2 linked regions of the Marinagarivorans cellulosilyticus genome follow. The protein of the gene in region 1 interacts with the protein of each later gene in a pairwise test. Links are inferred from orthologs where the notes say so. Each region holds a gene or a part of one and is shown on either strand. Other genes may lie near its edges. The genes, in order: rlmN and ftsZ.

Region 1 (12,033 bases):
GAGTGCAAGTAGAAAAGGAGTGGTTAAGACGGCTGTTTTTATTGTATTCATGGGCTTACCTGTCGTAATTACTGGGCTTTCAGTGGATAGATGATTCAAGATTAACAGGCGGTTACCACACAAAGGTTAAGTTTTTATGACATTTTTGTGTTGGCGGGGCAGAAAATTGCTGATTGACAGTTGGGTTTTGTTTGTAATCGCCAGCAAAGGCTGAGTAAGGCTTGGTGTAATTCTCAGAATGCTACGCTTTGGTGCGTCCTAACTTAGCACTTTGCGCCAAAAACCCGTATAATTCCGCCATTTTTTAACTGTGCCGTCTTTCGCGCGGCGATATAGAAACGGAGTTATCCATGGCAGTAGAACGTACTTTATCCATCATTAAGCCTGATGCAGTCGCAGACAATGTTATAGGTAAGATATATACGCGGTTTGAAGATGCAGGCCTAAAAGTGGTTGCAGCAAAAATGATGCTTTTGTCGGAAGAGAAAGCTGGTGGTTTTTACGCCGAGCACAAAGAGCGCCCATTCTTTAGCGAGCTAGTCGAGTTCATGACTAGCGGTCCTGTGTTGGTTCAGGTTTTAGAGGGTGAGGGCGCTATTGCCCAGAATCGTGACATCATGGGCGCTACAAACCCTGCTGATGCAGCGCCGGGCACTATTCGTGCAGATTTTGCTAAGGAAGTTTCTCGCAATGCTGTGCACGGTAGTGATTCAGCCGCATCAGCTGCGCGTGAAATCAGTTATTTTTTCTCTGAAAGTGAAATCTTTAGCCGTTAAGGCAAGCAGGTTATATGTCTAGTTGTACTGTTGAGTCCGCGGTGGAATGCGTGAATTTACTTGGTCTGAGCGAGGCCAAGCTCGTTGCTTTCTTTGAGAGCATCGGGGAAAAGAAGTTTCGCGCAACCCAAGTTATGAAGTGGATTCATCAGTACGGCGTCACTGACTTTGATGAGATGACGAACATCAGTAAAGCGCTTCGTGAAAAATTGAAGCAAATTGCTGAAGTTAGACCGCCCGAGCTTATTAAGCAGTTAGATAGCATTGATGGTACGCGCAAATTCCTAATCAGCGTTAGCGGCAATAACGCTGTCGAAACGGTGTTTATACCCGATGGCGAGCGCGGTACTTTATGCGTGTCGTCGCAAGTGGGTTGCTCCCTAGACTGTAGCTTTTGCGCGACAGGCAAGCAGGGCTTTAACCGAGATTTAACCTGTGCCGAAATTATTGGGCAAGTTTGGATTGCGGCTAAATCGTTTGGTCAGCTGACGGAAAAAGGCCCTCGGAAAATTACAAATGTTGTGATGATGGGGATGGGGGAGCCGTTATTAAACTTCGACAATTCTGTCGATGCGATGAATTTAATGATGCACGACTTTTGCTACGGTTTGTCCAAGAGGCGAGTAACATTAAGTACCAGCGGCGTAGTGCCGATGCTGGATAAATTGGGTGAGCATACCGATGCATGTTTGGCGATTTCTTTGCATGCGCCTAACGATGCGTTACGCAATGAGCTGGTGCCCATCAACAAAAAATACCCTATAGCGACGTTGCTCGATTCGGCTGAGCGCTATATTACCGGCTTGCCTGATAATCGCCGTAAAATTACGATTGAATACACTTTAATTGATCATGTTAATGATCGGCCCGAGCACGCCCATGAGCTTGCTGAGCTGTTAAAGAATATCCCTGTCAAAATTAATTTAATTCCTTTTAACCCCTTTAATTTATCGAACTACAAGCGAGTGAGTAACAACGCGTTGCGTCGCTTCCAAACGATTCTAATTGAGGCCGGATATACCACCACGGTACGCACTACACGTGGTGACGATATCGATGCGGCTTGTGGGCAGCTAGCGGGTGAAGTCAATGATATTACCCGTAGAAGTGCTCGCTATGGTTTAACCGGTGTTGCATCGGAGGAAGTCGTGAATTTTGTGGGTGGGAATCCTTAATAAAATTAGATGCATGCGAGTAACAATAACGATGAAAGCAATAAGTTTAACTATTAGCATTCTACTGTTGTCCGGCTGTGTTTCCACTGGCGTAACTAAAACGTCCAAAGTGGATCCGGCAAAGGCTATGGATACTCGTATTGAGTTAGGGATGAAATACCTCGATGCTGGCAATCGTGATCAGGCGTTGCGGCAGTTTCTCGATGTATTGGAAGTTGATAAAAAAAATCCCCGTGGTTTGCAGGGGCTAGCCTTGGTGCACCAGCTTAATGGCGAGCCAGAGGCGGCCGAAGAAAACTTTCAAAAAAGCATTAAATATGCGAATAACAAAGAAATTTCTGCGTCCCGTTACACCTATGGTCTGTTTTTGTCTCGCCAAGGTCGCTATGAAGATGCATCGGTTCAATTTGAGGAGGTTGCTAAAGACCTCTCTTACCCTGAGCGCGCATACTCACTATATTTTGCTGGCCGCTGCGCGTTAGAATTGAACAATATCGTGCGAGCCAAAGCGGCATTTACGCATGCTTTAAATCTTCGCTCTTCCATGGCGCCGGCTGTTATTGAACTGGCGGATTTAGCTTTTAAAGATCAGGATTACTCAACCGCTAAGCGCTATCTCGACCGTTATAACAAATTGACAGAGCCTTCTGCACGAAGCTTATGGCTTGGAATCCGTATTGAGCGCATATTTGATAACCAAGACCGTGTATCTAGCCAAGCTCTAGCGTTAAAAAATATGTTCGGTTATTCAAAAGAATACCTTGAATACAAAGCCCTTATAGAGAGCCAATAATGTTTTTATTTACGACTGTAAAAGAGGCATTGTTGTGACCTTGACGCAAGCCAGCGGCCTTACGCCGGGGCAGCAACTTTCTGCCGCGCGAAAGCAACAGGGAAAGACGTTAGTTCAAATTGCCGAGGCGACTCGAATTTTTGAAACCCGTTTAGAGGCGATTGAGCGCGATGATTATTCTGCGGCTGGGACTGCCCCCGCTTTTGTTATTGGTTATGTGAAAACATACGCTAAGCAAGTAGGCCTTGATGGCAAGCCGTTAGTTACTGTTGTAGAGGCGTATTTCAAACAAAAGAAGCTTAGTGAGGAGCAAAATAACCCGGTAGTGGCGCCGCGTAAAAACGTTAACTGGCCGCCATGGGTGGCAACTGCTGTAGCGCTTATTATTTTTATTGGCTTGGGCCAATGGTTTTTTGCGCAGCAAAAAGAAAAAATGGCAGACGACGCTATTGTTGTGAATAACTCTGCCGAGCTTGCACCTTCGCTCAGTAGTGTAAAAGCTTTAGAGCAAAAAGTGCCTTTAACACAGCGCGATGAAAATTTAATGTCTCGCGACTTGGTGGCTTCAGTTGAAGAGAGTAAAGAGCAAGAACCCATCAAGGCTGCGTCTAGCTCGGTTGCGAGTTCGATGGCTATTGCGCCTGATGTAAACAGCGGTAGTCAAAACACTCCTGAAAACATCGTCAAGTCGGAAACTCCTGTAGCGCAATCGGCTAATGCTGAATCAGTATCACTTAAACTGCAGACAGAAGCGTCTTCGAGCGATGTATTAAAATTGGTGTTTACGGCTGATTGCTGGGTCGAGGTAGCTGATGCCAGTGGCCGTAAGCAAGTCGCTAAATTGGCTAAAGCTGGTGATGAAATTCAGCTGCTGGGTAAAGCGCCTTTTGATCTAAAATTGGGTGATGCCGCTGCGGCGACAGGCTTTGTTAATGGGCGCGCCCTAGACTTAACTGCTAGCCCCGGACGCCGTGTCTTACGGATTCAAGTTGGCCCTTAACGGGCCCGTTATTTAAAGAGTTAATTATGCATTGCGATTCCCCTATTGTCCGCCGTAAAACCCGGCAAATTATGGTAGGAAATGTACCTGTTGGTGGCGATGCCCCAATCAGTGTTCAAAGTATGACAAACACTGAAACTTGCGATGTTGCTGCAACGGTTGATCAAATTCAGCGTATTCAAGCGGCAGGGGCTGATATTGTTCGGGTTTCGGTGCCTAGCCTAGAGGCTGCGGATGCTTTTGGCGAAATCAAAAAGCAAGTCACTGTCCCATTAGTGGCGGACATTCATTTTGATTATCGCATCGCACTTAAGGTGGCCGATTTAGGGGTGGATTGCTTAAGAATAAACCCTGGTAATATTGGCCGTGAAAAGCGCATTCAGGCGGTGGTTGATAAAGCCCGCGACTTAAATATTCCAATTCGCATTGGTGTTAATGCGGGCTCATTGGAAAAAGATTTACAAAAAAAATATGGTGAGCCAACACCGCAAGCCTTGGTAGAGTCGGCGCTTAGGCATGTGAATATTCTTCATGAATTGAATTTTGAAAATTTTAAAGTAAGCGTTAAAGCCAGCGATGTTTTTATGGCCGTTGAAGCTTACCGTCTATTATCGAAAGAAATCGACCAACCTTTGCATTTAGGTATTACCGAAGCTGGTGGCTTACGCGCCGGTACGGTTAAGTCGTCGGTAGGTTTGGGCATGCTGTTAATGGATGGTATTGGCGATACTTTACGTGTGTCTTTAGCGGCAGATCCCGTCGAAGAAGTGAAGGTTGGGTGGGATATCCTTAAAAGCCTTAAGCTTCGAACTAAGGGCGTTAACTTTATTGCTTGCCCAAGTTGCTCTCGTCAAAACTTTGATGTGATTAAAACGGTTAATGATCTAGAAAACCGTTTAGAAGATATTACGACGCCGTTAGATGTAGCGATTATTGGTTGTGTTGTAAATGGCCCAGGAGAGGCCAAGGAAGCCGATTTAGGTTTAGCGGGCGGTACGCCAAGAAACTTAGTTTATAAAGATGGGGAGCCTAACTCCAAATTGGAAAATGCCAACTTGGTTGATGACCTAGAAGCTATGATTCGTAAAAAAGCTGCTGAAAAAGAGGCTTTAGAAGAGAATTTAATCGCAAAAGCGTAATCAAAAATTGATCAATATTTTCTTATCCGCTCGGCTAAGCTGAGCAGTGACAAGATAAGTTGTTAAGGTATATCTTTGAAAAAAATACAGTCTGTTAAGGGAATGAATGATTTATTGCCTGCTGATTCACCAGCTTGGCAGTACGTTGAAGCTACAGTTAGCGACGTGTTATCACGCTATGGTTTTAGCGAAATTCGATTTCCTATTGTCGAAAGTACCGACCTTTTTAAGCGTGGCATTGGTGAGGCTACAGATATCATCGAAAAAGAAATGTATACCTTCGATGATCGCAATGGCGATAGTCTAAGTATGCGTCCAGAAGGTACGGCAAGTTGCGTGCGTGCCTGTGAACAACACGGCTTGCTCTACAACCAGACTCAGCGTTTGTGGTACCAAGGCCCTATGTTTCGCTACGAGCGCCCGCAAAAGGGTCGGCTTCGTCAATTTCACCAAATAGGCATAGAAACCTTTGGTTTTGCAGGGCCAGACATCGAAGCAGAGCTGTTGATTTTAACGGCTAGGCTGTGGCGCGAGCTGGGGCTTGAACAGTCGGTTGTACTGCAGATTAATACTCTTGGAGCCAGCGATGCGCGTCAAAAATACCGCGACGATTTAGTTAAGTACCTTGAAGCCCGTAAGAATGAACTCGATGAAGATAGCCAGCGCCGTTTGACCACGAACCCGTTACGTATATTAGACAGCAAGGTTACTAGCACGCAGGATGTTTTAAATGGTGCGCCAGTGCTGCGTGATTATTTGTCACCAGAATCTATAGAGCACTTTGAAACACTAAAAACCTTGCTGGATGCAGCCGGAGTTGCTTATGAAGTCAACCCGCGCCTAGTCCGGGGCTTAGATTATTACAGCAATACGGTCTTTGAGTGGGTAACAACCTCATTAGGTGCACAAGGAACAGTTTGTGCCGGAGGCCGTTACGATACCTTGGTTGAGCAATTAGGCGGGCGGCCTACGCCGGCCTTTGGTTGCGCTATGGGGGTAGAGCGTTTAGTTTTACTTTTGGCGGAACTCAATGCCATGCCAGAGGGTCTTGATGGTCTTGTTGATATCTATGTGGCTGCGGTTGGTAATGTTCAAGCCAAAGCAATTGCACTTGCCGAGCAAGTGCGCGATGCTATGCCGTTTTTACGCGTCGTCGGTCATTGCGGTGGTGGCAGTTTTAAAAATCAACTTAAGCGTGCGGACAAAAGCGGGGCAATGTTGGCTTTGATTGTTGGTGAAAGCGAAGCGGCTGAAGGCTCCGTAACGATTAAGTATTTACGCCGCGATGAGCCCCAAAAGAATGTGCCAGATAGCGATATTATCGGTGAAATCCAAGCCTTGATGGATGTCTAAATCACGGTGACAACAACAAAAAGCCAGCATCGTCCTATATGGCCGAAGGTGGCGGAATAAGAAACAATAAAATTAGGAGAGTCTCGTGTCCGAGCATTTAACAGAAGAAGAGCAAATTGAAGCCTTTAAACGCTGGTGGAAAGAGAACGGTAAATTAACCGTATCGGCGGTTGTATTGGCCAGTGCGGGCTATTTCGGGTTTGGTGCATATCAATCTGCGCAGGAAAAAACTGACCAAGCCAATTCTGGCTTATACGACAAAGTCATTGCTGCGGCAACAGCCCAAGGTGATGCTGCGCTAAGCCCCAAGCAAAAGGCGGGTGTTGTTGGTGCCGCTGAAGCTGTATTAGCTGAAGATAATACGGGTTTATATGCTGATTTATCCCGTTTTCACTTGGCTAAAATGGCGGTAGATGCTGCAGAATACGAAAAAGCAGCCAGCTATCTAGATGCTGTAATTGCTAATAGCCAAACTCAATCTTCAGTTGAATTGGCTACACTGCGCTTAGCGCGAGTAAAAGCGGCTATGGGCAATACCGACGAAGCGCTTGCATTGCTAGCATCATCGCCATCTGATGCGTTCACCGCAGGTTACGCTGAAGCACGTGGTGATGTATTGGCTAGCTTAGGTCGTTTAGACGAAGCTTATACAGCGTTTGAATCTGCGGTTGCTGCATTGGAAGGGCAAGAGTCTAACGGCGGAATGCGAGCAAACATATTAAAGTTTAAAATGGATAACGCGCGTATTGCCACAGCTTCGCCGCTTGCCATTGGCACTAATCCCCATGCGGTTAATCCACATGCTGTAAACCCTCATGCCGCAACACCTGCTGAGGCTGCTGAATGAAGCCATTGGTTCGCTTTGGCTTAGTGGCTTTGGCGCTAAGTTTGTTTGTGGGTTGTACTGCAAAAGATGCTTCCTTGGTTCCTGCTGAGTTAGCCGTTTTTGAATCAACCGCCAGTATTTCCAGTCGCTGGCATGCTTCTCTAGATGGTAACGCGCGGACGATGGGGATAGGCCCGTTTAAATCTGGCCGCGTATACAGCCGTCCAATGTTTGGCGGCAGTAACTACCAACGTTTTTACCTTGCGCAACGCGAAGACACATTATTTGCGGTAACAGGCAAGGGAACGGTTTTTGCGGTCAATAAAAAGAACGGTAAAACCTTATGGCGCTCGTCCGTTAGTAAAGATGTTAGTGCTGGCATCAGCTTACATGGCGATGTGCTTTACACCGCAACAACCAATGGTGACGTATTTGCCTTATCAGCGGAGGACGGCAGCATTATGTGGTCGGCAACTGTCAGTACTGAAGTGTTAGCGCCGCCCCAAAGCAATGGACAAGAAGTTCTTGTTAGCGCTATTGATGGTCGTTTATTTGCGTTAAGTGCGGCAGATGGCGTGCAGTTATGGAATTACGATCATCCACAACCGCTACTTACCTTTCGTGCCCAAGCCTCGCCTTTGTTGCTCGGAACCCAAGCTTTTGTCGCATTCGATAACGGCCAGCTGTTGAGCTTTGGCACCAAAGAGGGCGACCTTCGCTGGTCTGTACGTGTAAGCCAACCTCAGGGTATTACAGAGCTTGAGCGCGCTGTTGATCTCGATGTTACGCCGGTTTCAAGCGGCCCATTTATTCTGTCTGCTGGTGCTAATGGTCGCATTGTTGCTGTTAGCCGAGGTACTGGAAAAATTAGCTGGGCCGAAGATGCTAGCGTTTTTAATGAAATAGCGGTGAATGATGCTGCTGTTTTTTACGTCGATGAAACAAGCCATGTTATTGCCCGCCGGCTAACCTCTGGGCAAGAGCTTTGGCATAGTAAAGACCTACATCGCCGCAATGTTGGCTCGCCTGCGGTTTTGAATAACTTTGTTTTAGCGGTCGATAGCTCAAATTACCTACACGCTTTTGATGCGAAAACGGGTAAGTTTGTTGCTCGACGCTCGTTGCCGGGTAACGGTTATGGTTCCCCAATGCTTGTCGACGATGACACGGTTTATATTCTGGCGGATAATGGCGCCTTGAGTGCGTACCGCATTAGCCCTAAAGAGTAATAGCTTTTACCCCTGTGTAAACTAGTACTTAACTAGGCGATTGCCTAAAAGACCCCTGCACATTGCGGGGGTTTTGTTGTTTTATACTGTTCGAAATATCTGCAATTGTGCAGCTGAACAGACCTAATTGGTTGTCCTTATGATTCCTGTAATAGCTCTTGTTGGTCGCCCCAATGTCGGTAAATCGACGTTGTTTAATCGCCTGACGAAAACGCGCGACGCGCTCGTTGCTAACTTTTCTGGTTTAACGCGAGACCGCAAATACGGAGAAGCAAGCTATCAAGAGCAGCGCTTCATCGTAATCGACACTGGCGGTCTTAGTGGTGATGAAGAGGGCATTGATGCGGCAATGGCAGATCAATCGCGTCTCGCTATCGAAGAAGCCGATTTGGTTTTGTTTTTGGTGGATTGCCGTGCGGGTTTAACTGCCTCTGATGAGCAAATTGCGAGCTTTTTACGCCAACGCAGTAAGCCCGTTATGTTGGTGGCCAATAAAATTGATGGTTTAAATCACGATGTAGCGACGGCGGCCTTTTACGAGTTGGGTTTAGGTGAGGTGCATGGTATTGCGGCTGCACACGGCCGTGGCGTGACTCAATTGCTGAGCGATGTTTTCGACACTTTGCCAACCTTGGCTTTGGCGTCGAATTCTCCGGCAGATGAGATGGCTCTCGATACTACCGAAGGAGAGGGTTTACAAACAGAGCTAGTAGAGCACGAGTTAGCTCCGTCAGAAGATGCTCCTATTGCTAAAGGCATTAAAATCGCGATTGTTGGTCGGCCAAACGTTGGTAAATCGACACTAGTAAACCGAATGCTAGGTGAAGACAGGGTGGTGGTATTTGATATGCCGGGCACTACGCGTGATAGTGTATATATCGATTACGAACGTTTTGGTCAGATGTATACCATTATTGATACCGCAGGTATTCGGCGGCGTAAAAACATTACGTTGGCGGTCGAGAAATTCTCGATTGTTAAAACCCTACAAGCCATTGCTGATGCTAATGTGGTTATTTTAATGATCGACGCCGAAGAAGGCATAGTAGATCAAGACCTGCACTTGATGGGGCAGGTTATTGATGCGGGTCGCGCACTTGTAGTGGCATTGAACAAATGGGACGGCCTAGAACAAGAGCATAAAACCTACGTTAAAAGTGAGCTAGAGCGCAAGCTGAGGTTTATTGATTTTGCCGACTTCCATTTCATATCAGCGTTGCACGGTACAGGGGTGGGGCATTTATATGAGTCCATCGAAAAGGCTTATCAGGCCGCGACTGACAAGTTATCTACCAATTTCCTAACGCGTATATTGCAAGGCGCTGTGGCAACGCATCCACCGCAAATGGTCAATGGCCGTCGTATTAAACTGCGCTACGCCCACCCAGGGGGCAACAACCCGCCTATTATTGTTATTCACGGCAATCAGACGGACGCGGTGCCCGCGCACTATACTCGCTACCTCGAAAAAGCTTTCCGCAAAGCGCTAGACTTACACGGCACGCCTTTGCGAATTCAGTATAAGTCGAGTGAAAATCCGTTTGAGGGCCGTAAAAATAAAATGGCGAAAACCCCCGCCGACAAAAAACGCAGGGTAATGACAATAGCTAAAAAAGGAAAGGCAGGCGCAAAACCTAAATCTGGTCGTGCTAAGAAAAAGTGAGAGCGTTATTGTATTGCTGATTAACGCTCGGATTGTTTGATTGCTTGGTGGCGCTTCGGATGTTTGTGTTACCTATTTTCTTGGCAGAGCGTTACTGCATCATTTCTCACGCAGTTTTCTTCTAGCATCGAGCAACTTCGACAGGAAAATGTATGGGTTGCAGTGGGTGGCTTTACTAGATATAACTCCATTACGGCTACCAATTCTTTTTAAATACATTTGATAGCATTTCGGCTTTTTTAACGTTTAACCTTTCAATGGCTTAACAGAATACTTCTTGGTGGTTATAGCAAGCATCATTTCAATAGCGCATATGGAGATGGCGATGAGGTTGATGCTTACCATTTCGTATTGTTGGTTAGTCAAAAGTTTCCAATAGCTAGCGCCTTTTCACCAAGTTAGAATGCAGCTTGGCTGACGACGCTAATTGAATCGAGCCAGATACTTATACTGCTTAGAGGGCGTAATGGCGGAGAAAAAGGCCTTGCGGCGCTAAGCTAGCGCCATAATGAGTGGTTAAATTGCGCCAAGTTTTGGTTATGGCGTTGCTATTCAGTGTGGTTTAAATACCTGTGCTAATAACAGTGTTCGTAGCGGCGGAGTCTGAAAATAATGCGGGCATGGACTACCGACTGGTTGATGGTGTTGTGATAAAGGCCGATTATCAAATTGGTCAGAGTGATAATCTAAGTGACAGCCTTAGCATATGTATTGATTGGTCTTCTTGGGACCGCGAAGAAGGCTTCGTTGTTTGTTAGGTGTGGCGTATGGGTGTTATGACGTTTATCAAAAGTATCTGGGTTGTTTTAGCGGTTGTAAGTACCCTTGCATTGGTTATTTTGCCGCAGGCAGCAGTTGCCGATACGGTTTCTAAGCAAGCGGCATTTTTAAACCAAGTATTTAATAACGAACCTGTCAGCAAGCCGCAAACGCTCTGGCTAACAAAGGGCGTCAAGCAGGAGCTAAAAGGTTTGTTTGACTATGAAATTGGTGTTTTAAGGGTGCGCTATCAGGGCCTCCTAGCAATAATTAGACAGACAGTAGAATTTTTGCCCTATAGTCATCATCAATAGCGGAGGCCATGACTCGGTGTTTTAATCTGCGCTTACTCGTATCGTTAACCTTTAGCAGATTCATGCAAAACCTTTTTATAACAGCCATTGCAGCCGCTCCAGATGCGAGCCTACATTCATCCTCTTTAAAGGTAACATCGAGTTGCCAGTGTAAATTATTTTCAACTCCCCAGTGACTTCGAACTGCATCGGCCCCGCGTTGCGCGTCAACGGCCAAAGAGCTTAAATACCAAGAAACTTCTGATGATTCTTTTTCGCCTTTTATTGTATTGCGTTCAACACGAATCAGTGAATTAGCATCACACCATTTTCTCGCTGAATTAACCCAGTCGCTAATTTCTACATGATGCGTTTTTCTTTGCTCAATTCGACCATGACCTTTATCGACTTCTTCATAGGTGTCATGGGTTATGTTGGCAAAGTCTTCGCGTATTAATTTGTGGTAATACGCTTCTATTTCAGCACGTAACGCCTTTTGGTTGTCTTTTAGTTGGAGCACATAATCGCCTCCCCCACTGCGAATTTTATCGGCTACTTTTACTTGGCAGCCCATTGCATCCGTTGTAACAATGGCACCGTTAATATCGATTAGATCAAGCACCAAAGGAATCGTCTTTATTTCATTTGATTTGTCTTTAGTTTTTAGCGCCGTCAACGTTACCCCATGTTTTTTTGACCAAGCACTTACCATGTGAATGGTGTCTAGAGCGCTATGCCTTGTACCTCTCATAGTCTTGCCGTCAATCGAAATAATATCCCCTTCACCTGCCTCTTGAATGAATGCTTCGAAGCCTTTTATTAACTCCTCTGTATTTATTGAGCAAATGAAAAAACGTAGCGTTTCAACACAAGGTATTGAGTCTAAAGTGACAAAACGCTGGAGCCATTCATGCTTTAGCTTGGCAAATTCAACCATAGCTTCTGGGGTGTCATATCCACTGATGGTTGAGGAAAATATGATCAGCAGGAGGCTAGATAACGCGTATTTCTTGTTTTTATCTCGTCT
Region 2 (12,014 bases), 380 kb from region 1 along the record:
ACGTTATTGATAAAAATATCGGAGCAACAGCCAATAGCGCGCTGGAATTCGCATGATTTTTTAAATTTACGGGGTGAAATTGTTAATTTAGACAACAAAACTGAATTAAATCATCTACCTTTATTGAGAGCCAATGATAGGTATGCAGAAAAAGTCATGCAGCAATATGTCTTAGTTGCGAAGTTGTTGGCTAATTATAAATTTGCACCTTTAGTGCTAGAACTGGATAATACCCTAGCCTGGTCCTTAAAGATCTCGCCAGAAATAGAAATTAAGCTTGGCAGAGAAGATTCACTCAAAAAGTTACAGCGCCTCATGGACGTGTTGACCGCAGAGTTGAATGACCAAGTAAGCAATATCGATGCGATCGATATGCGCTATAAACAAGGCTTTGCCATTAACTGGATAGAACCGCCAGAGACAAGTAAAGCCGAAGCTGCAGTTCATTAGTTAAAATGTTCTGAGCGATAAAAGTGCGAACCCTTGTAGGTATCGCGAAACAGTAATACGACTAGGGCTTAAAAGCCAAATTGATTTATCGGGGCACAGGCAATGGCGCAGTCCAGTGGAAATAAAATGATCGTGGGTTTAGATATTGGAACATCTAAGGTTGTTGCGATCGTTGGGGAGTTATCGCCTGAAGGTGAACTGTCGGTAGTAGGTATTGGTTCTCATAGCTCTAGTGGTTTAAAAAAAGGCGTGGTCGTCAATATTGATTCAACGGTGCAATCGATACAGCGCGCAGTAGAAGAGGCCGAGCTAATGGCCGGTTGCCAAATACATTCGGTGTATGCGGGTATTGCCGGTAGTCATATTCGCAGTTTGAACTCGCACGGTATTGTGGCGATTAAAGACCGAGAAGTCTTTGCTCAAGATATAGAGCGCGTTATTGATGCTGCCCAAGCGGTTGCTATACCAGCGGATCAACGCATTTTGCATATCTTGCCACAGGAGTACCGCATCGATGATCAAGACGGTGTAAAAGAGCCGTTAGGTATGTCTGGTGTACGCTTAGAAGCCAAAGTGCATTTGGTGACTTGCGCTGTAAATGCTGCGCAAAATATTGAGAAGTGCATTCGTCGCTGCGGCTTAGATGTCGACGATATTATTCTAGAGCAATTGGCATCGAGCTATGCCGTGTTAACAGAGGATGAAAAAGAGCTGGGTGTATGCATGGTGGATATTGGTGGTGGAACAACCGATATCGCTATTTTCACCGAAGGCTCTATTCGCCATACGGGAGTAATCCCTATTGCTGGTGATCAAGTGACTAATGATATTGCAATGGCGTTAAGAACACCGACGCAGCACGCTGAAGATATCAAAATTAAATATGCCTGTGCCTTGGCCAAGCTAGCCGGCGCGGAAGAAACAATAAAGGTTCCAAGTGTAGGCGAGCGCCCACCAAGAGACCTTTCTCGTCAAGCGTTGGCTGAAGTAGTGGAGCCACGTTACGAAGAGTTATTCACTTTGGTGTTGGCCGAACTAAGGCGTAGTGGTTTCGAAGATATGCTACCGGCGGGCATTGTATTAACCGGTGGCACATCAAAAATGGAAGGTGTTGTAGAGTTGGCCGAAGAAATATTCCATATGCCTGTACGTTTAGGTGCACCGCAAAATGTTTCTGGTTTGCGTGATATCGTCAATAACCCAATTTATTCCACGGGTGTTGGCTTATTGCACTACGGCCTGAAGCAGCAAGGTGGGCAGGGTACAGAGTCATTTGAGCCTACAGATAATACTTGGGGACGAATAAAGAATTGGTTTCAGCGCAACTTGTAAAGTTAGTGCATAGGCACTGTTAGCTATTGATAAGTTACGCGAAACACTTGAATTGACGCTATGGCAACAATACCTAGCGTATACATATTTTTAAGCAGGGGAACGAAAGGGGAAAACCATGTTTGAGCTTGTAGATAATATTCCGCAAAATGCGGTAATTAAAGTTGTAGGTGTAGGTGGCGGTGGCGGTAACGCTGTGCGTCATATGATTGAGCAACAAGTTGATGGTGTGGACTTTATCTGCGCTAACACCGATGCGCAGGCGTTGAAAAATGTTAGTGCGCAAACCGTGTTGCAACTTGGTGGCCATCTAACCAAAGGTTTAGGTGCTGGCGCCAACCCTAACGTGGGCCGCGAGGCTGCAATGGAAGACCGTGAGCGTATTGCAGAAACTCTGCAAGGTGCCGATATGGTATTTATCACCGCGGGTATGGGGGGCGGTACTGGTACAGGCGCTGCACCCGTAGTGGCTGAGGTTGCTCGCGAGCTGGGTATTCTTACTGTCGCTGTTGTGACCCGCCCATTTCCTTTTGAAGGCCGCAAGCGCATGGCGATTGCGGAAGAGGGTATTAAGCAATTAAAAGATCGCGTTGATTCTTTGATTACTATCCCAAATGAAAAACTATTGGCTGTGCTGGGTAAATCCACCAGCTTAATCGATGCTTTTAAAGCCGCTAACGACGTATTGTTGGGTGCGGTGCAGGGTATCGCGGATCTTATTATTCGCCCAGGCATGATCAACGTCGACTTTGCTGATGTTCGCACTGTGATGAGTGAAATGGGCATGGCGATGATGGGTAGCGGTTCAGGTAAAGGCGAGAATCGCGCACGTGAAGCTGCGGAAGCCGCTATTCGCAGCCCACTTCTTGAAGATGTGAACCTTCACGGTGCGCGTGGCATTTTGGTTAACATTACTGCTGGAATGGACTTATCTTTGGGTGAGTTCAATGAAGTCGGTGACACCATCGAAGAGTTCGCCTCTGGTGATGCTACTGTGGTTGTAGGTACAGTGATTGACCCTGATATGGCCGACACCCTTAAGGTGACTGTGGTTGCTACTGGCTTGGGTGCTGTTCAGGCGCAAGAAGAAACACCTGCAAAACCTGAAAAAGTTGTAGATAATACGCGCCACGCCGACGGTGGTTTGAATTATGCTGTGTTGGATAAACCAACAGTTATGCGTAACCAAAACTCTAGTGCAGCGCCAAAGCTTGATGAAAAGGCTCGGGACATGGAATATCTTGATATTCCGGCGTTCCTGCGCCGTCAAGCGGACTAACCGCAGGCCGCTTGCTCGATTATTGCGCGCAGTTTCTGGCAGCTACGCCTGAGATACCGTTGCATGGATGCTGTTCCCCGCGTTATAGCGGGCGTATGCTGACGCAAAAAGCACGTCGAATACCGGCGTGCTTTTTGCGTACATTATGGTTGCTGAATCGAGCGTTCAGGTTGAATTCAGTTGTGTGGCGTTAGTATTAGTCACCTTAATATTTACTATTTTTGCTTTGCAGCATCAGTGGCACTCATTGAATTGGCTATGATTCTCCGGCCAATTGATAACAACAGTATGACACGCGGCTAAAAATTTACATTTTTGGCCGCTTATCTATAGAGACATAAAGTAATGATCAAACAACGCACGCTCAAAAACGAGATTCGCGCCACCGGTGTGGGGCTGCATACAGGGCAAAAGATCTATCTAACCCTAAGGCCTGGCCCAATAGATGGCGGTATCGTTTTTCGACGTGTAGACCTAAACCCTGTTGTTGAAATACAGGCAAAGGCTGAAAACGTTGGTGATACAACGCTATCTACAACGCTAATAAATGGCGATGTACGGGTTTCTACTGTAGAGCACTTGTTGTCAGCGATGGCAGGCTTGGGTATTGATAATGCCATTATTGATGTAAGCGCCGATGAAGTACCCATTATGGATGGCAGTGCAGGCCCGTTTGTTTTCCTGATTCAGTCTGCAGGCATCCAAGAGCAGCCAGCTGCGAAGAAATTTATTCGCATCAAGAAAGAAGTAACGGTTACCGACGGCGATAAAATGGCGACTTTTGTACCTTTTGACGGCTTTAAGGTGTCTTTTACTATCGATTTTGATCACCCCGTATTTAAAGGGCGCAAACTCGATGCCGTGGTGGATTTTTCAAGTACCTCGTTTGTGAAAGAGATTTCGCGAGCGCGGACTTTCGGCTTTATGCATGAAATAGAATACCTTCGCTCGAAAGGCTTAGCCAAGGGCGGCAGTGTTGATAACGCCATTGTGGTTGATAAATACCGCATATTGAATGAAGACGGTTTGCGTTATGAAGACGAATTTGTAAAGCATAAGATCCTTGATGCCATCGGAGATTTATATCTCTTAGGTAACACCTTAATTGGTGAATTCCGTGCTTATAAGTCTGGTCACGGCTTAAATAACCAATCGCTGCGCGAACTTATTCGTCAGCCAGATGCTTGGGAAGTTGTGACTTTTGAGGATGATGAAGAGTCGCCAATTGCCTATCACAAGCCATTGGCTGCTGCATAAACCATAGGTTATGTTTTTTCTGGCGAGGCCTTGGCGCTTGCCTGCTTACAAAAAGCCAACTTTCGAACAGTTGGCTTTTTGTGTTTTATATGCCATATTCTGGCGCCGATTAAGCTATATAGCCAAATCGACTAGGTTTTGTCATTTTTTTGATTAAACTTTAAGCGAGGCGACCGTTATTTATTCATCTTGCTGGCGTCCCAGCATCAGGTCTAAATTACCGTCGATATCAAACACTTTTAAATATGCGCAAGCTCAAAGTATTGCGCGTATTTCGGGTAGCTAAAGACAAAAGTCAGTGAAGATTATATTCATTAGCAAACGCCATGGTGGCACAAAAACAATTACCTTAGGCTTTTGGTCTAAGACGTTTTTGATCGCCGGTATGTTGGCTTTACCGTTAGCCGCGGTAACGTTAATTGCGCTGCAATGGAGTGTAAAAAGTGGTCATAGTCTGTTAACCCAGGACGTTTCAAAAACGTGGGAGCAAACGCTCACCGCCCAGCAGCTAGAAATCGAAAATACCCGCAATGAAGCGCAAAGTAAGCTTGAGGCACTCACACTACGAGTGGCTGAGCTGCAGGCCCGCTTAGTTCGCTTAGATGCGCTCGGTGAGCGCATGACAGTGGCTGCAAAGCTAGAGCATGGCGAGTTCGATTTTAGCCAGCCGCCAGCTTTGGGTGGCCCCTCTGAGGAGCTAGACAACCACAACTTTGAAGTTGCCACATTCATGGATATGATTGATGAGCTGTCCTTCAAGATTGAGGATCGACAGCATCAGCTGCAAACACTAGAAGCCTTGATGGCCAACCAAAAAGTAGAAGAGTCTATTTTTGTGGCTGGGCGTCCAATCACAAAAGGTTATTTGTCGTCGCGCTATGGCCGCAGAACTGATCCGTTCAGCGGGCGCGTTGCTTGGCATGCGGGCGTTGATTTTGCTGGCAAAGATGGCAGCGATATTGTCGCAGTTGCTGCGGGTGTCGTTACTTGGTCTGCAGAGCGTTACGGCTATGGTAATTTGGTTGAAATTAATCATGGCAACGGTTTCACAACCCGCTATGCTCACTGCAAAGAAAACCTCGTTAAAATAGGCGATGTAGTGAAAAAAGGCCAACTTATAGCGCTGATGGGCTCAAGTGGCCGCTCCACAGGCCCACACGTACATTTTGAGGTTTATAAGCATGGTCGCGCTGTCGATCCCGCCTCTTACATTCGTCGAGCCAGCCGCTGAACCTTTAAAGCCCCGTCCTATTTGTTTTTATATCGAACAGTTTCGGCTTTTTAGCCAACTCACTTTTTACCGCCGTTACGGCAACACAATTAAGATACCGTTATGACTCTGAATATTATTAAATTGTTATTTGGCTCTAAAAACGATCGCGAATTAAAGCGTATGCGCAAGCTCGTTAAAAAAATTAATGCCTTAGAAGAGTCTATCAAGGGGCTGGAAGACACTGCGCTAAAAGAAAAAACACAAGAGTTTCGTTCGCGCCACCAAAATGGTGAAACCCTTGATGCATTATTGCCAGAGGCCTTTGCAGTTTGTAGAGAGGCCAGCTCGCGCGTTATGGGAATGCGCCATTACGATGTTCAGCTGATTGGTGGTATCGCCTTGCACGAGGGGCGCATCGCAGAGATGCGTACCGGCGAAGGTAAAACACTCATGGCGACGCTGGCTGTCTATTTAAATGCGATTCCCGGTAATGGCTCGCACCTTGTAACTGTGAATGACTATTTGGCCCGCCGCGATGCTGAATGGATGCGCCCACTTTATGAGGCTCTGGGTTTAACGGTTGGCGTTATTGCTTCAATGCAGCCGCAAGATGAAAAGCGCGAAGCTTATAACTCTGATATTACCTACGGCACAAATAATGAATTTGGGTTCGATTACTTGCGCGATAATATGGTTTTGCGCAAAGAAGATCGCATGCAGCGGCCGCTGACATTTGCCGTTGTGGATGAGGTGGATTCGATCCTAATCGATGAGGCGCGCACACCGCTCATCATCTCCGGCGCAGCTGAAGATAGCTCTGAGCTTTATCGGGTGATGAACCTCCTAACGCCCACCTTGCGCCCCGTGGCCGATTCTGATGGCGAGCGCAATGAGAAAATTCAATTTCAAAAGGTGCTGCTCGAAGGGCAAGAAAAGCCCTGTTCAATTACTGCAGCTTTAACTGAAGCTGATAAAGCTAATAAAGATTTGGTGATTGCGGATGCCAGTGCTAAACCGCCAGTTTGCCGGTTGGCCGAAAAAGGGCATTTTATGCTCGATGAAAAAGGCCGCCAAATCGAGCTGACTGAAGATGGTCACGAGCTGGTTGAGCAGTGGTTAGTCAAAAATAAGCTTATGAAGGAAAACGACAGCCTTTATTCTGCCGGCAACCTAAATCTATTGCACCACGTTCATACATCGTTGAAGGCCCACAAGCTTTATCACAATGATGTCGAATACATTGTGCAAGATAGCCAGGTACTTTTAATTGATGAACACACGGGCCGCACAATGCCTGGGCGTCGTTTATCAGAGGGGTTGCATCAGGCGATTGAAGCCAAAGAAGGACTGGCAATTCAAAATGAAAGTCAAACCTTGGCTTCAACTACTTTCCAGAACTACTTTCGGTTGTACAAAAAATTATCGGGTATGACGGGTACTGCCGATACCGAGGCTGTTGAATTTCGTCAAATCTATGGTTTAGATGTTGTTGTTATCCCTACGAATAAACCCATTGCACGGCAAGATTTGAACGACCTTGTATTTTTAACCATTGACGAAAAATACGATGCAATTGTTAAACAGGTTCAAGAGCTGCAAAGCAAAAACGTCCCTATTTTGGTGGGGACTGCATCGGTAGAAAGCTCTGAAGAAGTCTCTCGTCGCTTTAAGGCTGCGGGGGTTCGTCACGAAGTGCTTAACGCTAAGCAGCATGACCGCGAGGCCGATATTATTGCTCAAGCTGGGCGCCCTGGTGCAATTACAGTCGCTACTAATATGGCGGGCCGTGGTACGGACATTAAGTTGGGTGGAAGCTGGGAAGCTGATGTCGAAAAGCTTGATAACCCAACACAAGCCCAAATCGACGAGCTCAAGGCGCAATGGAAGGAGCGTAACGAGCAAGTTAAAGCCAATGGCGGTCTGCATATTGTTGGTACAGAACGCCACGAATCTCGCCGAATAGACAATCAGCTTCGCGGTCGTGCGGGGCGCCAAGGTGACCCTGGTGTATCGCGCTTTTATCTTTCACTGGAAGATAGCTTGATGCGTATTTTCGCCTCTGATCGTGTGCGCAATATGATGAGTGCGCTAGGCATGGAGAAAGGCGAAGCGATCGAAGCAAAAATGGTTTCTCGGGCTATTGAAAAAGCGCAGCGAAAAGTTGAGGGTCGCAACTTTGACTTCCGTAAGCAGCTACTTGAATACGATGATGTCGCCAACGATCAAAGGCAGGTAATTTATACCCAGCGCAATGATTTATTAGAAATGGACAGCATTGAAGATGCCATTACGGGTATGCGCGAAGAGGTCATGAACGATATTATCTCTAACCATATTCCTCCTCAATCATTGGCTGAGCAATGGGACGTATCGGGGCTGGAGGAAGTTATTAAGGTTGATTTCGGTGTGGATCTACCCATTGCCCAGTGGCTTGAAGACGATAAAAAACTGTATGAAGAACCGTTGCGCGAAAAAATTATTGCTGCAATGGATGAGTTCTACCAGCAGAAGTGCGAGCGCCTTGGCGGTGTTATGCGAGGTCTGGAAAAGCAATTAATGCTGCATGTTCTAGATACATTGTGGAAAGAGCATCTGCAGAGCATGGACCAGTTACGCCAAGGTATTGGCTTGCGCGCTTATGCGCAGAAAAACCCCAAGCAAGAATATAAAAGAGAAGCTTTTGAGTTGTTCCAAGAATTATTGAATAGCTTAAAGCACGATGTTGCGCGTGTATTGTTTAAAGTCGAGCCGATGACCGAAGAGCAAATGCATATGATGGAAGCCCAGCGCAGAATGGAAGCAGAAGCAGCGATGCGTAACCAGCAATTAAAGCATGAAGACGCATCGGCGTTAACAGCGCCGCAAGCGCCAGAGTCTGAAGCTCCGCCTTTGCAGCAGCCTTTGCAGCGTGCAGCACCCAAAGTAGGGCGCAATGATCCGTGCCCATGTGGCTCGGGTAAAAAATATAAAGCATGCCACGGTAAATTAGCGTAAAGAGGTATTGTTATGGCAGTGGGTGAGCACATTTGGCCGGTAATGCATCCTATTGCAGGTTTAACTTTAGGCACTGCAAGTGCGGGTGTTAAATATGCGGGACGAACCGATATTGTTGTAATGGCTATTGCCGAGGGTGCCGCGGTTTCGGGTGTTTTTACGCAAAATGCATTTTGCGCCGCTCCTGTTATCGTTGGGCGAAATCACTTGTCTGCTGGCGATATTCGTTATTTTTTAATTAATTCTGGCAATGCGAATGCGTGTACTGGTGAGCGCGGCCTTGCCGATGCAGAGTCCTGCTGCCAAGCGGTGGCAACACTTGGCGATATTGAAGCGCGGCAAGTGGTTCCATTTTCGACGGGTGTGATTGGTGAATATTTGCCTGTCCCTAAAATTGTTAATGCGCTACCGGCTGCCATGTCGTCGTTGTCTGTTAATGGTTGGGATGCGGCGGCCAAAGCAATTATGACAACAGACACTCGCCCAAAAGGCGCAAGTGTTCAGTTCGAGCATGATGGCGAAGTGATTTCTGTTACCGGCATCGCTAAGGGCGCGGGCATGATTAGGCCAAATATGGCGACTATGCTGGCGTATATAGCAACAGATGCGGTGGTGGCCCAGCCGCTGCTGGATGATATGGTAAAGCGTGCTGCAGATCAGTCGTTTAACCGTATTAGCATTGATGGCGACACATCAACGAATGACTCTTGCTTGTTAGTGGCAACAGGCCAAGCAGGCTTACCTATGTTGAGTGATCCAGCTGGCGAATTGTACGATAAGCTAATGGCTGCAGTTACTGATGTTCACCGGCAGCTGGCGCTAGGTATTGTGCGAGACGGTGAAGGGGCTAGTAAATGTATTAGCGTAGCCGTCACTCAAGGTGGAAACAAAGAAGAGTGCTTAAAGGTGGCCTATGCCATTGCGCACTCACCGCTAGTGAAAACAGCGCTTTTTGCATCAGACCCGAACTGGGGGCGTATTATCTGTGCTGTTGGTTATGCTGGTGTGCGTGCACTAGACACTCAAAAAGTAAATGTTTATTTGGATGATGTTTGCATTGTGCGTGCTGGCCAGCGGGCACAAGAGTACACCGAAGAGCAAGGTCAGGCAGTTGTTGATCAGGCCGAATTTAGTGTGCGTGTAGAACTTGGCCGTGGTCATAGTTCTGATGAGGTTTGGACAACAGATCTTTCGCATGACTACGTCACAATTAATGCGGAATATCGTAGTTAAGTATGTCGTCTGTTCATGTCGCTGTAGGCGTTATCTTAACTCAGAAAAAGGTGCTTTTAGCTAAACGTGCACAGCATCAGCATCAAGGTGGCTTATGGGAATTTCCTGGCGGTAAGGTTGAGGCCGGTGAGCATGTTACGGCTGCACTTAATCGTGAGCTTAAAGAAGAGCTTGCTATTAATGCAACACAAATGCAGCCGTTAATCCAAATTCGACATGATTATGGCGATAAGGTTGTTTTGCTAGATGTATGGACGGTAACTGCTTTTGACGGCGAACCGAGTGGCCAAGAAGGGCAGCCTTTGGTTTGGGCTGATCTTAATCAATTAATCCATTACGATTTTCCGGCGGCAAACCGGCCAATTGTTTCTGCTCTTACCCTGCCGCGCCTCATTGCCGTAACGCCTTCTAGTGGCGCAAAAGATGAAGTTTTGGCTTTTTGCCAAAAGGCATTGGCTCTAGGCGCTGCTGGTTTTCAATTGCGCTCACTACAACTAGGGCCCGAAGATATCAACTGGCTGCATAGTAAATTGACTGAGCTCTGCGGTGTGCCGATTTGGATAAACAGTGCGCATTTATTTGATAATTCAGGCGTTATCAATCAAGCGCTACTTTCGCTAGCTGCCCATGTCCATTTTACTTCCCGCCATTTGGTGCAGGCAAAAAAAGTCGGTTCGTGCATCGCGAATGCAACGGCATCATGCCATAACTTGGAAGAAATAAGGGCTGCAGAAGCGGCTGGAATTAAAGCCGTTTATTTATCGCCAGTGTCAGCAACGCCGTCACATCCAGATGCTAACGGCTTAGGCTGGGATGCTTTTTCACAGCTTGTAGCGAAAGCCAAAGTCCCAGTATATGCATTAGGTGGTATGGCGCTTGCGGACTTGCCGTTTGCACAAAACTGTTATGCGCAAGGCATTGCCGGTATATCGCTTTTTCAGTTTCAGCCCTAGGAGCTGGGCCTCCAGCTAATTTAGTTGAAAGAATAGCTAATGCTAAAAATAAAGCGATAGTCGTCGTTTTTTGGTGTTGTGCCTAAATCATCGGGTGTTGGGCTCTCAATATAATCCCATACAATGGAGGTATTGAAGTCAATGCTGCGGGTTAGGTCGTAACTCAAAGTAGATATGACGTGGTGAGTGTAACCACCTGATGCTTCATTTGCCCAGAGAATTTGATAATCGAGAATAAAGCCCATGGCGCTCGTCACATTCATGTTGTAGTGCGTAGAGGCAATTAGCACTGCCGATTGCTCTCGCTTTTCGCTCGCTTCTTCGACTTCGTTGAATTGAGTAAACTGTATACCTGGTCCGATAAATAAATCCCATTGTTTATTATCTCTGTCGATGGCCTGTAAACCTAGGCCTGCCCCAAGGGTGCCTCGGGCATCAATATTTTGAAAGCGGTCGCTAAAAATATCTAAAAATAACGGGCGGTAGAATAATCGCTGGTTGGCAAAAATATCGAAATTGCTGCGCAAGCGATGATTGTTGGCGGTCTCTTTATCGTCGCTGTAGGTGTATAAACCGAGGTAATCGACCGTAAAGCGTGACAAAGCTGTTCGACGCTTTGTTGAAAAGTTACCGTTGTATTCCGTTTGCGGTGAGTTGCCTGATCGGATATTCGTGCCTAGGCCAAAGCGTGCGCTCCAAAAGTTAAGCTCTTTGAGTTGGCCAGAAACCAGTGCAATTAAACGCTCGCGGTCAAAGTTGTAGCTCAAGCTGTCATTTTTAATTTCAATCGTGCGCTCGGAAAGTGTAATTGTGCCCACCTGTGGCTTATCGACACCAAAAATTCTAACGGCTTGTGGCCTTAGGGTATGCACTTGCTCAATATCGTCTAATTTAAATTTCCGAAGCCCCAACTTTGCGCTGTTAAACTCCATTTCCCCGTTATAGACTACTTTTATTTTGCCCTTTAACCATTCACCTGATGTTAACTGTAGCCAGTCCCATTCGTCATTAAAGGCGTTATCCGTGCGCTGTTGAAGTACGTCGTTAGCCACGGCGTCTGGAATAACTGGTGCGCTGTTTGCCTGCTTGGGCAGCCCAAAGAGGGCCCAGTTAGAGACGAGAAATAGCACCAAGGTGGCTCGATGGATTGACATGGTTACCTCTAAAATCATTCTGTAATATTCTACCGAGTAGGCTATAAGCCTGCGTGCGGGGGTAGCAATATAGCAGTGCAATACGGGTTTTAGAACCGATGCAAAAATAGAAGGTGGAAATAAAGAAAGTGCTCACTGTTTGCTGTTTC

The links.
Region 2: the proteins of rlmN (region 1) and ftsZ interact in binary tests that used the Escherichia coli proteins (3 or more experiments, as listed by UniProt). The link is inferred for Marinagarivorans cellulosilyticus from one-to-one orthologs.

Annotation. Positions count from the first base shown.
Region 1 is NZ_AP023086.1:2,985,107-2,997,139, forward strand. What follows is about bases 1-2,870. They hold rlmN (dual-specificity RNA methyltransferase RlmN), read left to right. Parts: upstream 1-790; coding sequence 791-1,951; downstream 1,952-2,870. Other genes in these bases: MARGE09_RS11930 (hypothetical protein), read right to left, coding at 1-51; ndk (nucleoside-diphosphate kinase), read left to right, coding at 351-776; pilW (type IV pilus biogenesis/stability protein PilW), read left to right, coding at 1,983-2,744; MARGE09_RS11950 (RodZ domain-containing protein), read left to right, coding at 2,779-2,870. Also shown: more of MARGE09_RS11950, read left to right, coding at 2,871-3,744; ispG (flavodoxin-dependent (E)-4-hydroxy-3-methylbut-2-enyl-diphosphate synthase), read left to right, coding at 3,771-4,883; hisS (histidine--tRNA ligase), read left to right, coding at 4,959-6,236; MARGE09_RS11965 (YfgM family protein), read left to right, coding at 6,322-7,083; outer membrane protein assembly factor BamB, read left to right, coding at 7,080-8,291; ribosome biogenesis GTPase Der, read left to right, coding at 8,431-9,954; MARGE09_RS11980 (hypothetical protein), read left to right, coding at 10,527-10,712; MARGE09_RS11985 (hypothetical protein), read left to right, coding at 10,722-11,027; MARGE09_RS11990 (ISAs1 family transposase), read right to left, coding at 10,984-12,033.
Region 2 is NZ_AP023086.1:2,601,408-2,613,421, forward strand. Bases 1,130-3,980 are described here. They hold ftsZ (cell division protein FtsZ), read left to right. Parts: upstream 1,130-1,900; coding sequence 1,901-3,061; downstream 3,062-3,980. Other genes in these bases: ftsA (cell division protein FtsA), read left to right, coding at 1,130-1,782; lpxC (UDP-3-O-acyl-N-acetylglucosamine deacetylase), read left to right, coding at 3,407-3,980. Also shown: MARGE09_RS10545 (cell division protein FtsQ/DivIB), read left to right, coding at 1-450; more of ftsA, read left to right, coding at 553-1,129; more of lpxC, read left to right, coding at 3,981-4,318; MARGE09_RS10565 (M23 family metallopeptidase), read left to right, coding at 4,617-5,549; preprotein translocase subunit SecA, read left to right, coding at 5,652-8,525; bifunctional glutamate N-acetyltransferase/amino-acid acetyltransferase ArgJ, read left to right, coding at 8,538-9,758; MARGE09_RS10580 (Nudix family hydrolase), read left to right, coding at 9,761-10,711; MARGE09_RS10585 (DUF481 domain-containing protein), read right to left, coding at 10,732-11,865. UniProt on the Escherichia coli protein: Essential cell division protein that forms a contractile ring structure (Z ring) at the future cell division site. The regulation of the ring assembly controls the timing and the location of cell division.